One region of the Serpentinicella sp. ANB-PHB4 genome, then DNA from elsewhere that is predicted to be linked to it. Evidence: riboswitches for the same ligand, from Rfam matches in the RefSeq annotation. Region 1 holds a riboswitch; each other region holds the start of a gene.

Region 1 (3,131 bases):
AATCTGTTTTAAATAAACCAATACGACAAAAAAATGAAAATAAATAACATAAGTTTGGTATATAATGGAGTAAAAAGTCGCCGTCCCAATTACACCATGGGGCTCTGATGGATGCGCTTAGCTCAGGAGGCGGAGGAGGTGGAGGCAGTCCCCCACCCCCAACGAGAGAAGAGCGAAGGGATAGCTTTAATAGTGGTGCAGGAAGAAGGCCTTCAGGTGGGGCGAGCAATACAATAATTCTTTACGACCCCTCGAAAGAAGCAGCTAGAGAAGATGCATTAAGACAACAGTACAACAGTGCAGATAATTTTTGGCAGAGAGGTTTAGTAGTTGGAAAAGCAGCTATCAATTCATGGGGGAAAAGATACAGATATGCGAAAGCTAACTATCAAGCTAATATATATAATAGAACTGGTATAAGTCCAAATGTATCAGGGGCCGCTTTGGATACAGCAGCTTTTTATGCCGGTGGGAATGTGCTGTTTGGTGGTGTAGCTAGTGGAGTTAGGTCTTTAAGGGGTATAGGCGGGAATGTAGGAGGTAATGTTAGTGTTCCCCAAAAGGCTAAAATATAGTTAATCAAATACAAAAAAATAGAGGTGTAGCTCCCAGGGGTGGGGTTATAAAGGTGGCAGAGTGTTTAAAAATGATGGTAGGGGTGGTGGTCAGGTTCTACCAAAAAAAACAACATACAGAGAATATGATGTTAATCGATATATAAAAGGGCAAAATAGGGGCGGAGAAAGGGTAGTTATAGGAAAAGATGGATCAGCGTGGTATACTAATGATCATTATAAAACTTTTACTCGAATAAAATAATGTAATTGGGGTGTTAATTTGTTATTAAGGTTAAATGAACCATATTTTCATGTAGTGGTGGGAGCGGAAACAGAATTTATTGAGTTTTTAAAGTACAGACAAGTTACTTATAAATCAACAGTTGTTTCAAATCTTATTAAGGGTGATAGTTGTAAAACGACAAATGATTTTTATGATGAATTTTCTAGGGTTTTGCAATTTCCGGATTATTTTGGGTACAACCTTTCGGCCTTTGACGAGTGTTTAAATGATTTAGAATGGATTGAGGCAGATGGATATGGCTTATTTGTGAGCAATGCTCATCTTCTTCTAGTTGATAATGCAAAAGTACTAGAAGCAGTAATTAAATTATTGCATAACGCAGCGAGGGAATGGGCTAACGGTAGAGAATTTGATGAATTTGGAACTCCCCCTACTCCATTTCATATATTCTTACACTGTCCGATTGAAAATCAAAAGGAAATAAGGTTGCGGTTAAATAAAGCAGGGGTTAGTGAAGTTGAGGTTGAAAAAATAGTTCTATGATAGTGAGTTATATAATATTTGTGAATTGAAATTAGTTTTTTAAGATCTTAAGGGATATTAATTCCTTAAGGTCTTTTTAAACTTATAACGAAAAATCATTTAGAATAAATACAAATAGAGGACAGTAACTTTTATACCATCATATATGGAAAATATTTTGACATAAAAAGAGTAGTAATAATAAAAGATTAAAGGCAAAGGAATCTACAAATTATGGAAATAATAGGAATAAATAAAAATAAAACTATTGGTATATATTTAAAAAATTACTAATTAATTGAAGGATTTTTAAATAATTTGTCAAATATGGTATAGGTCAATAAAATTGCATGATAATTTTAAAACTATAAAAAGAAAAAGGCAAACCTGCTGAAAAGCGGGGGCGCAAAGCCACAGGTCTAAGGTAGATCTTCTGCTATGATGGTTGGGTTGCCGAATAGGTTACAAGTACCGACACCACAGTTACCGCAAAATTAATATCACTGTTACCCTAAAGCAGCCTGAATCATTTTGGCTGCTTTTTGTTTTTACCTTTATCTCTAGAAGGAATGTTGGATATGGCAGAGAATTTGCAGCGGCAGTAACAGTAGATGCAGGCATTACAGTGGGCTCATCTGTTGCAGGTGCTATGATAGCCGGTGCTATGGCAGGTTCTTTTGCTCCAGGAGTCGGCACTATATTTGGAGCGGTAGTAGGCTTAAGTGCAGGCTTAATAGCTAATGCAACTATAAGAAAACCTGCTATAAATCAAGTGAATTCATTTTTCGGTCGATTCAGAGCAAGGTAGGAAGGTGATGAACAATGCATAAGATTATAGAAGAAAAGCTAGATTCATGTATAGTTGTCAAAAATCAAAGGTATGAATTAAAACTTAAAATTTTTGAGCCTACTGAAATTAGAAAGTTAATACCCTGTTTATTTGTTAGCAGCTTATTTCCTGTATTTTTTCTACTTTTTATACCTCCATCTCCAAGTGAGTGGATTTCTTTTAATAAAATTATTTTTATTCCGTATACTTTGTTAAGTGTTTTATTGTTTGTTTTTGCACAAAGGTTTAGAATTACTTTATTTTCTTATATGTCTTTTAGTAATACTCTAATCACACTAAACTTTTTAGTTTTAGGTTTACAAGCAATGAATCAATTAAATCTAAAGTCAATTGTAATAATAGGGGTGACATATGGAATAAATTTAATTTTAATTATTTTAAATAGAGAAAAAATATTAATCTGGGTAACTAACTCAGGCGGAAATGAAATAATATTTCCAGTGATGGTAGCTACTATAGGAGCAATTGCAGGAAGGATCATTTACTTATTTGTTCCAGATTTAGCACTCACAATAGGCGGTTTAGTTTTCGTTTTTTCCTCTTATATATTTTTAATAGGTATCCCTTTGAATTTATATAAGTGGTACTTATTGAAGAAAGAAGGTCTATAGGAGTTGGCTAAGCCAACTCCTTACTTATAAGGTTTTAAAAAACAAGCTCTGTCGATATCGCGAAACAGTAATGGCGACTACAGGTGCTTTTGCTGCGGGAATAGATCTTTTTGGCAGACTAAAAGGAGTTACAAAAACATCAGCAGTAACTATATCAAGTAGATTTTTAAGAAGAACTGCCGTAGTTGGTGCAGCATTAAACGTATTAGATGGGATAAATGATTTTAATAGAGGAAAAAGAAGAAGAGGAGCAGGAAAGATATTAGCTGGGGGAGCAATGGCTGTTGGTTTAGTTGCTGGGGCAGTAACGGCGCCAGTATGGGCCCCTTATGCTGTGGCTGGTGGAG
Region 2 (3,131 bases), on a different contig from region 1:
ATTTTCATGATTAATTTCCTCTTCAGAAACTAGAATAGTAACACTAGCACCCTGAGGATCATAATCTTGCTTAGCGATATTTAAAACATTTGCTCCAATAATATTTGCAACATTGGTCAAAATATTAGTAAGTCTATCTGCATTATACTGCTCATCAATATACTCGATATAACCTTTACGATCTTCTTCAGTTTTGGCATAGCATATATCGTAAATATTAAAACTCAAAGTTTTTGTTAAATTATTGAAGCCATAAAGTTTAAGCTTCTTTATAGATTTAATTTTCATTTATTAAGCACCTCATTTTTATATATTTTGCATTATAGAACATATATGTATTATTCCATAATACAATAATTTTTATTAGGTGTATAGATATTATCGACAAAAAAATACTTTTTGAATATTTGAAATTAAGTAATATAGATGGGAGATATAAAGGTGAGAATACAGTACACGAGAAGATGGGTTAATTTAGTTACTTTTATATTACTAATTATTACAAATATATTAGCTAATTATTTAAAACTTAATAATCAAACAACGGGTGAAGTAGCAGATAAATTCCCTACTTATTTTGTGCCTGCCTCATTTACTTTCTTAATTTGGGGATTAATATATCTTCTGTTATTATCTTTTACTATATATCAATTTAAACGAAGGAATAAAAGAAACCCATATATAGTCGCAGTAGGGTACTGGTTTTCTTTAAGCAATATTTTAAGCAGTTTATGGTTAGTTTTGTGGCACTACGAAGTTATTGTATACGCTTTCTTTACAATGATTGCTTTAACTATAACATTAGTAAAAATCTATTATAATATTATTACCTGCAGGTACAGAGCGAAATTAACGGATAATATATTAGTTAAAGTACCTTTTACTATGTATCTCTCATGGATTAGTTTTGCAACAATTGCCAATTTAGATATTCTTTTGTACTCGTTAGATTGGAATCAATGGGGTTTATCTAAAGAAGCTTGGTTTATTGTATTATTAGGACTCGTAACAATGCTTATATCCTTTCTACTGTTATTTAGAAAAGATATGATATTTTGGTTAGTTTTTGCATGGGGATTTTGGGGAATAAGAAGTCGTTTCCATGATGTTGGATTAATAAGAAAAAGCATAACAGTAGCATTCATTGTGATAACCCTGTTTTGGGTATTAACTTTCATCAAAAAGAGAAAAGATAGAAATATCTTTCGTTAATCCCAAAAAATATTAGTACTCTAGGCTTATCAAATTTAGGTATAATGATTGATTTACTCCAATGCATTATATGAATATAATGTAACTAAGAACAAAGCACAACTAAATAATCATTGGCAAAGCTACTGAAAGGTAGTGACGCAAAGCTAAAGGGGCTAAGGTGGTTTCCACTATGCCAGCCAGTTGCGAGGGTATATCATTAAGCATCCTGTACTAACAACCCCACTCGTCAACTGATGAGTGGGGTATTTTGTTAACAGGTAAACATTTTTCGAAATGTACCCCAGCGGCTGTTCATCCTAAGCAAGAGCGTAAGATGAGCAAAAAAACAAAATTTTAAGGGGGTAAGATTTATGAAATTATTTAAAAGATTATGGAAAGAAGAAGCAGGTCAAGGAATGACAGAATATGGGCTAATCATAGGGATCATTTCAGTAGTACTTATAACTGTATTAGTAGCCTTTAGAGGAAAACTAACGGAAATATTTGAATCTATTACCAACAGCACAGAGATATAGTGATGAGATAATGCTCTAGAAAAGGCCCTACTGAATCAGTAGGGCCAATTTTTTCACAAAAGGAAGTGTTTCTTATGATTAACGTAGTACTTATATTAATAGTACTAATTTGTCTAGTAACTGACTTAAAAGAAAGAAAAATATACAATAGTCTATTATTACCAGGAGTAATCTTCGGAATGGTATTAAATATATATGAATTAGGCTTTGAGGGCGCTCTACTTACTTTATCCGGGTTTGTATTGGGATTGATATTACTAATTGTTCCTTTTTATTACAATGGCATAGGTGGTGGAGATGTCAAATTACTAGCTACAATTGGAGCCATAAAGGGACCGGAATTTGTTTTTTATACATTTATAATTATGGGTGTAGCTGGTGGTGCTATAGCACTGGGCATTCTAATATATTACAAGAGTTTGTTAAGTACTTCAAAAGGTTTATTAACGGGAGTTAAAGTAATGATTACATCTAAGTTCAGTGTAATGTCATTTAACAATGATGAAAAAAAATACTCGTTTCCATATGGTGTGCCTATTGCTATTGGTGCAATTGTTGGGCTTATAATATTGGGGTGATTAGATGATTAACCTATTTAAAAAAAATAATGAAGGGCAAGCATTAGTAGAGTTAGCATTAGTTTTACCAATCCTATTGCTATTAGTTTTTGGAATAATAGAATTTGGTAGGGTTTTTGGCACATATCTAATGGTAACCCACAGTGCAAGAGAGGGTGCTAGGGCAGCAGCAGTGGGTGCATTAGACGAAGAGATAAAGGCTTTAGTCGAGGAACGAACCTCTGCATTACATCTAAATAAAGATAAAGTAAATATTCATATTACACCAGGTGAAATATATAGAAGTAGAGGGGATGGTATTTCTATACAGGTTGAGTATCCTCTTAAAATACACCTACCCATCATTTCGATTTTTATAGGTGATTCATATAATGTCAAATCTCATATTACCATGCGTATGGAGTAGGAGGTGGATATGATGAAAAAAATAAATAGAATTCTTGAAAATGAAGAAGGTAGTGCACTAATAATTGTAGCAATACTAATGATTGTTTTTATTGGATTTGTGGCCCTTGTAGTTGATGCGGGCCTATTATACCTAAATAAATTTCAAATAACAAATGCCACTGATTCAGCTGCGTTAGCAGCAGTTCAAGAACTTCCACATAATCCATACAGAGCTGTTGAGGTTGGAAAATCATTTGGAGAGAAAAATGGGCTACATGAAAGTACTATTTTAATTGATATAATTAATAATAATCATTCCGTTAAAGTTACGACTAAACGTAGGGTAGAATTTCTATTTGCGAAGGTTTTAGGCTTCTCAACAGGACAAGTAGAAGCTGTTGCTATAGCAGATGTTGCCCCAATCGTTGGACTAAGA
Region 3 (3,131 bases), on a different contig from region 1:
GCTTCTTTATCTATTAATATTCTTAAATCTTTATTAATTGCCATCACTTCGTGTATAGCAATTCTCCCCTTATACCCCGTTTCGTTACAATGGCGACACCCAGTACCTTTATGTAAGGTTACTGTTTCATCTGCCTGTTTATATAATAATTCTTTTTGTAATGGATCTGCTTGAAAGGATATTTTGCATTTTTCACAAATCCTTTTTACTAGTCTTTGGGCAACAACACCCACTAATGACGATGATACCAAATAAGATTCTAGCCCCATATCTACAAGTCTAGTTACGGTTGATGCTGTATCATTGGTATGCATTGTACTTAATACTAAATGACCTGTAATAGAGGCTTTTACGGCTATCTGTGCGGTTTCTGCATCACGAATTTCTCCAATCATAATGATGTCAGGATCTTGCCTCAAAATAGACCGTAGTGCGTTTGCAAAGGTCATACCAGCTTTATTGTTTACCTGAACCTGATTGATTCCATTAATTTGATTTTCAACTGGGTCTTCGACGGTAACAATGTTTTTATCTGGTGTACTTATTTCTTGTAGGGTTGTATACAGGGTGGTACTTTTACCACTACCGGTTGGTCCTGTTACAAGAATAATCCCGTTAGGATTTTTAATTATATGATCAAATAACTTTAGGTTATGATCTGTAAAGCCTAGCTGTTCCTTTGTCATATTGAAATTTTCTCTGTCAGAAATTCTTATAACAATTTTTTCTCCATGCACTGTTGGTAATACTGAAATACGTAGGTCAATGGGTTTATCTTCAACATGGGTTTCAATACGACCGTCTTGAGGAATTCTTTTTTCTGCAATATCCATTTTTCCCATAATTTTAATACGGGTGGCAATAGCTGAGTGGGTTGATTTTTCTGGCTTCATTATTTCCTGTAAGTCACCGTCGATTCTTACCCGGACTTTTACATGGTCCTCAAAGGGTTCTATATGTATGTCACTTGCCCTCATTTTTACCCCTTGTTTTATAAGGGAGTTAACAATCCGAACTATCGGGGCATTGTTAACTTCACTGAGGGTTTCGTCGTCAATGTCTTCTTCATTTATATCAAAACTTTGTTTAAACTCTTTAAAGGCGTCCTCCGCTGTGTCTTTTTCATAGTACTGATTTATTGCGGATAAAATTTCCTGCTTAGTAGCTATTACCGGCTCTACATCAAAACCCGTGGCGATTTTAATATCATCTAAGGCGAAAATATTAAGGGGATCTGTCATTGCAACGGTTAATTGATTATCCTTTCTATCAATAGCAATTAAAAAGTATCTTTTCGCTAATTTTTCATCTATTAAAATTGGTATTTCTGGATCGATAAAGGTTTGGTTTAAATCAACATAAATAAAACCTAGCTGTCTTTCGAGGGTTTCAACAACCTGTTTTTCCGTTACGAAGTTTTCATCTACTAGGATTTCTCCTAGTTTTTTCCCTGTTACTTTCTGTAAGTGAAGAACATGGTAGAGCTGCTCAGTTGTAATATGACCCGCTTCTATGAGTAAATCTCCTAATCGTTTCCGTTTAGAATTGTTCATGAGCCCCTCCTTATTGATGTGAATTTTAACATATTAGTGGTTTAATATTCTGATATTTGTTGTTTAAAAAAACCAAAAACATTTAGGTATTTTTGGTCGGTTACGCCACTACATCCTCACAGCTTAAGCGTCCAAATACACCTGTGATTCATCTGTTCCTAAGTTAGCCTCAAATTAAAAATACTTTAGGCAAACTTTTTTATCAAGTTGTTTGTATATCAAGCACTTTTATTTGGAAAATTTATACTTTGCATGCTTTTCCTTGAGAATTTTGCTTCTTTTTTGTATATTATTCTACACTGCTGTAGGATTCCCTTCTCAAAAAAGTGAATTTATATAGGTAAAATATGTTATTGTATATCACTTCGAAAATTTTATGACGTTGCCTTTGTTTTCCGTATCTAGTTTTGCGTTGGTTAATGCTACTTTTGTAGTCAGACTAAAGCTTTCGTTGTTTTTGTTTCCATTTAGTTCGATTTTTAATAAATTATCACTACTAGAAAATATCTCTTGATCATCTATTTGTACATTTTTTAATAAGGAATGTTTTTCCCCTGTGGATGCTTTATACTTGAGCTCCCCGTTTTTATAATAAATATAATTGTAGCCTTGTTCCAAGCTTTGTTCGAAGTCTTGTTCGAAATCCTGAATATTTCCCTGTAAATCTACACTTCCTGCATTCCTTACTTCCCTTGTTATAAATTGGGTAGCAAACCTTAGGTCTGATTGTATTTGATACTGTTGATCACTTCTACTAAATGCTGTAATACCAAAGGAAAACATGGAAATCGTTAGTCCACCAATTATCGAAACAATTGCCATGGCAACAATTAATTCTACCAATGTAATGCCTTTGTTATTTTTGATAATTTTTTTATACATAAGTGGCTAACTCCTTTCCTTATTGTTCATTCGGTACAAATGGTACAAAGTATTTTATATTTCCTTCTTTGATCCAAGTTCCGTTAACTTTAATTTTTCCGTCTTCTTTGTCGCCAAAACGTATTGTCATTGATTCAACTTCGCCATCTGAGGTTCCTGCACTAATGGCAGATTCAATTTCTTGCTGGGCTTCAAATGCTACGGTTGTACGGTGGCCCCCACGAAAAACATGTCTAAATCCAAAGGTCAAAATAGGAATGAGACTCACCATGATTAGACCGATAAGTGCTAAGGAAACCAATACTTCAATTAGTGTAAGGCCTTTTTGATTCATTTGTTTTTTCATGGTGGGCATTCTCCTTTCAGGGTTGATTTAAAATTAAACTAATTTATATAAACCTTTCGATCATGGGAATAAGTTATAGTTGCATCACCTGAGGGTATTGGTTCTAAATCACCATCTTCATTACCGAAAGAAGGATGTGTTACAGAGGAGCCACTTTGAATCCTTACATCCCCTTTGGCATAAATCGAACCCGTTAGGTTTCCACCTGTATTAAGTAATGTCTCTATATTAGACTCATTAATAATATTTATATTTGCTCCACTTCCACCGACCGTAAGCTGAACAGTATTGCTTCTGTTGTGTAGAATAACTTTTGTATTCCCTGTTGTTCTAATACTTGCGTGGGCATT
Region 4 (3,131 bases), on a different contig from region 1:
TAAATAGTCGGTTCACTCCCTCGGATATACTTGCACCCATCTGTATAGCGGCTCCCTCTCTTCCTGTTGAGCCTCCTAGTAGATGTGTGATAAAAGTACAGAAAAAGACGATAGGACCCATCCGTAAAGGAATTTCACCTTGCCCGTGATGAATATGTTCAAGAACCAAATCGTTTCCTTTGCGAGAACCTTTACCATAATACATGTAGATATAACCGATAATAATACCTCCAACAGGAAGTAGCAATAAGGTAAAGGGGTTTGCTTCTCGTATATCTGTTAGAAAGTCATTAAAATTTATTAGTACAGTTGATGTGAAACCTACAACTATACCAATTAGGCTCCCCCATAGAACCCACTTTGCAAGAGTAAAAATAAAAGTTATGTGCCTTACCTTCATTGTGTCAGTAAAAAACTTATTATTTAAACGACCCATAATAGTAGTGCTCCTTTGCTAGCTGGTCTATCAATACTGGTTAAAAAAATATAAAAAAGCTATATAGCTTTAAATTTACAACTTTTAAATTTAAAATTTAGTAGTTAAATGAAGGTACATTTTATATAACTATCTTAGTTAGCTGTTTTTGTTTAGATTATTATTTTCATTTAAGTACTCCAAACGTGCATTGAGAAACTGTACATGCTTTTCTATATCGCTTTTCATATTATTAAACATATCTTTCGCCTGTTGCTCCTCTGTAGATTGGGCCATTAGAGCATAGTTACCTTTAACGACTTCACAGTATGCAATTACTTTTTCTAAATCTGCCAGAACTGTCACTAAAGTCACCTCCCTTAAGATATTGTAACCAAACTATTTATAAAAAATGACATACAATTGGAAGATATAGATTACTGAAATATTTAGATCTAAGCTTTGCATATGTAAGTTGGTAATAAATAAAACAACTAATAAAATAGTCTCTTATTTTAAGTTATTAAAAATTATTAAAGAGAAATAAAAATTATATTAAGAATAAAAGAAAAGTATCTTCTTAAATATAAAACTAAAAATTTAGAAAAAAATCTTTAAAGCCCCCTTAAAATTTAAGGACTATTCGTATAGATAGTAAAACAGCATATAAAAATAAGGCAAAACCATTGAAAGGTGGTGACGCAAAACTACAGGGACTACGGGTCATTTATACCCTTGTTAGCCAGTTGCACAAATATAAAACAATAAGAGCTTATTTGCTTTTAGAAAGCGTTTGAGGTGAATTCATGGTAAAAAATAAAGTTTTTCTTTTAACATTAATATTGATACTTTTGATAGCATCCGGTTGCTCAAAGAAACATGTTGATACAGAAAATCAAAATATTCAAGAGAAAGCAGTTTTATATGAGAATATAGATTTAGGTTTTAGAGTATTTGAATCATCTCAGTGGAATGTGGGAGAAGAGTCAACTAATGGATCATTTAATGTTACCTTTGAAAACAATAAGTTAAAAGCCATTGTCACAATTCTTACAAGTGAAAAAAGTGTTGACGAAATTAAAAATGACTTAAAAACAGGAACAAGAAAAGCAAATATAATTCAAGACACAAAGGATTCCTTAATCTTTGAATCAGAAAGGAAGGAAAGTATCCGAACAGAAATCTACATAAAAGATAATCGAGCTAATAAAGGAATTATTACCTTTATGACCCCTGTTAAAGACTACGAAAACAACAAAGACGCGATTGATGAGTTTAGAAGAAATCTTCAATTCTTCTAATTAATATTATAAGAAAAATAGAAAGGATGGTTTATATGAAAAAGCTAATTGTTACTAGTATGGTAGGGGTTTTATTGATAAGTGGAACAGTGTATGCTGATGAACAACAAGAAGTTCTAACCCCAGAGTCAGAGTTATACGAAACGATCCGATTGATTGAAAATAATGAATATGAGCTGACAGAGGCATATGAAGAGAAGGCTCTTTTACAAGATGAATACGCTGATAGGCGTCTGGAGGAAATGGAAGAAGTACTAAAGGAAGAGGATCAGGAAGCTGCTGAGAGATTGATAGAAGATTATAATGAACACATAGAGGAAATCAATAAAAATCTTGAGTTAGGAAGAGGGCTTGGGAATGACATAACTAATGTAGAGTCTTTAGTCGCACAAAATTCTTTAAAACGCAGCGAAAACCTTTCCACTCTTTTAGAAAGAGAAGATATCCCCGAGGAAGCTAAAGAAGGTATTTCAAAAGCTATAGAAAATCAAAACCAAGTAAGTGAACGCTTAGCGGAAGCTTTAGAAAAAGCTAGTCAGGCAAGAGAACAGGCTGAAGAAAGAGCAAATGAAGCCAGAGAACAAGCTGAAGAAAGAAACACTCAAGCGAGAGAACAAGCTGAAGAAAGAGCGGTTGAAGCGAGAGAACAAGCTGAAGAAAGAGCTAATCAAGGCAGAGGGAGAGCTAAGGAAAGAGAAGAAAGATAAATTATATCTAATGAATTTTGGACAATTAAATACAAAAATTGGAGATAGGCTGAAGTACTAAAAATTAAGACAAATAGTAGAAACCATTTTAAAATTGTAGTAGACTAAATGCCATAAGCTAAATGATTAAATTCTAGTGCTTATGGCATTTAATATAAATACTAGAGGGTCAACAAAAACGTCACAGTAGGAGTTATTATAAATGGCTGATAAATCTATCTTTCAACAATTCATTATACAAGCGAAAAATGGAAGTGAAATAGCCCGTGAAAATATTATTTCTTACTACAAGCCATATATCATTAACACTGTTGGACATCTAAGTAAAAGGTATATTACTTGGAGTGATGAAGAAGCCAGTATTGGCCTTATTGCATTCAACCGAGCCATTGACAGTTACGATGACCAAGGGGGCAGATCCTTCCTCAATTATGCCTATCTCCTAATTAAAAGAGATTTGATCGACTATTATAGACGGGAAAAACCAAGACAACACATTTCGATGAATTATAGTACAGAAAAAAACGATATTACTAATAATCAAATGGAAGTTAAGAACTCCTTTGAGTCTTTTCATCAAACACAAGAAACACAGGATTTGGTAGAAGAAATTTTAGAATTAGACCGTAATCTAAATTTGTTTGGCATTTCATTTGAAGAACTTGAGTACTATTCGCCCAAGCATAAAGATACAAGAAAAACGTTATT

Evidence for each region. A riboswitch is a leader RNA that binds a small molecule or an ion and turns the genes downstream of it on or off. The one in region 1 is predicted to bind cyclic di-GMP.
Region 2: linked by a shared signal. The riboswitch ahead of RH915_RS05485 (Flp family type IVb pilin) and the one ahead of RH915_RS10425 (hypothetical protein) in region 1 are both predicted to bind cyclic di-GMP.
Region 3: linked by a shared signal. The riboswitch ahead of RH915_RS01325 (GspE/PulE family protein) and the one ahead of RH915_RS10425 (hypothetical protein) in region 1 are both predicted to bind cyclic di-GMP.
Region 4: linked by a shared signal. The riboswitch ahead of RH915_RS05070 (hypothetical protein) and the one ahead of RH915_RS10425 (hypothetical protein) in region 1 are both predicted to bind cyclic di-GMP.

Annotation. Positions count from the first base shown of each region.
Region 1 covers NZ_JAVKGO010000016.1:102-3,232, forward strand. The annotation lists gene RH915_RS10410 (hypothetical protein) at 108-575, shown strand; gene RH915_RS10415 (ribonuclease domain-containing protein) at 637-819, shown strand; gene RH915_RS10420 (barstar family protein) at 838-1,344, shown strand; cyclic di-GMP riboswitch class I at 1,694-1,781, shown strand; gene RH915_RS10425 (hypothetical protein) at 1,769-2,131, shown strand; gene RH915_RS10430 (hypothetical protein) at 2,146-2,784, shown strand; gene RH915_RS10435 (hypothetical protein) at 2,855-3,131, shown strand, end outside.
Region 2 covers NZ_JAVKGO010000005.1:8,432-11,562, reverse strand. The annotation lists gene speD (adenosylmethionine decarboxylase) at 1-288, opposite strand, end outside; gene RH915_RS05490 (hypothetical protein) at 442-1,212, shown strand; cyclic di-GMP riboswitch class I at 1,318-1,403, shown strand; gene RH915_RS05485 (Flp family type IVb pilin) at 1,566-1,730, shown strand; gene RH915_RS05480 (A24 family peptidase) at 1,805-2,308, shown strand; gene RH915_RS05475 (TadE/TadG family type IV pilus assembly protein) at 2,313-2,714, shown strand; gene RH915_RS05470 (pilus assembly protein TadG-related protein) at 2,727-3,131, shown strand, end outside.
Region 3 covers NZ_JAVKGO010000001.1:245,492-248,622, reverse strand. The annotation lists gene RH915_RS01325 (GspE/PulE family protein) at 1-1,553, opposite strand, end outside; cyclic di-GMP riboswitch class II at 1,639-1,721, opposite strand; gene RH915_RS01320 (PilW family protein) at 1,914-2,435, opposite strand; gene RH915_RS01315 (PulJ/GspJ family protein) at 2,455-2,781, opposite strand; gene RH915_RS01310 (hypothetical protein) at 2,820-3,131, opposite strand, start outside.
Region 4 covers NZ_JAVKGO010000004.1:115,034-118,164, reverse strand. The annotation lists gene RH915_RS05080 (voltage-gated chloride channel family protein) at 1-436, opposite strand, end outside; gene RH915_RS05075 (DUF1657 domain-containing protein) at 575-781, opposite strand; cyclic di-GMP riboswitch class I at 1,082-1,169, shown strand; gene RH915_RS05070 (hypothetical protein) at 1,222-1,716, shown strand; gene RH915_RS05065 (DUF5667 domain-containing protein) at 1,752-2,423, shown strand; gene sigI (RNA polymerase sigma-I factor) at 2,626-3,131, shown strand, end outside.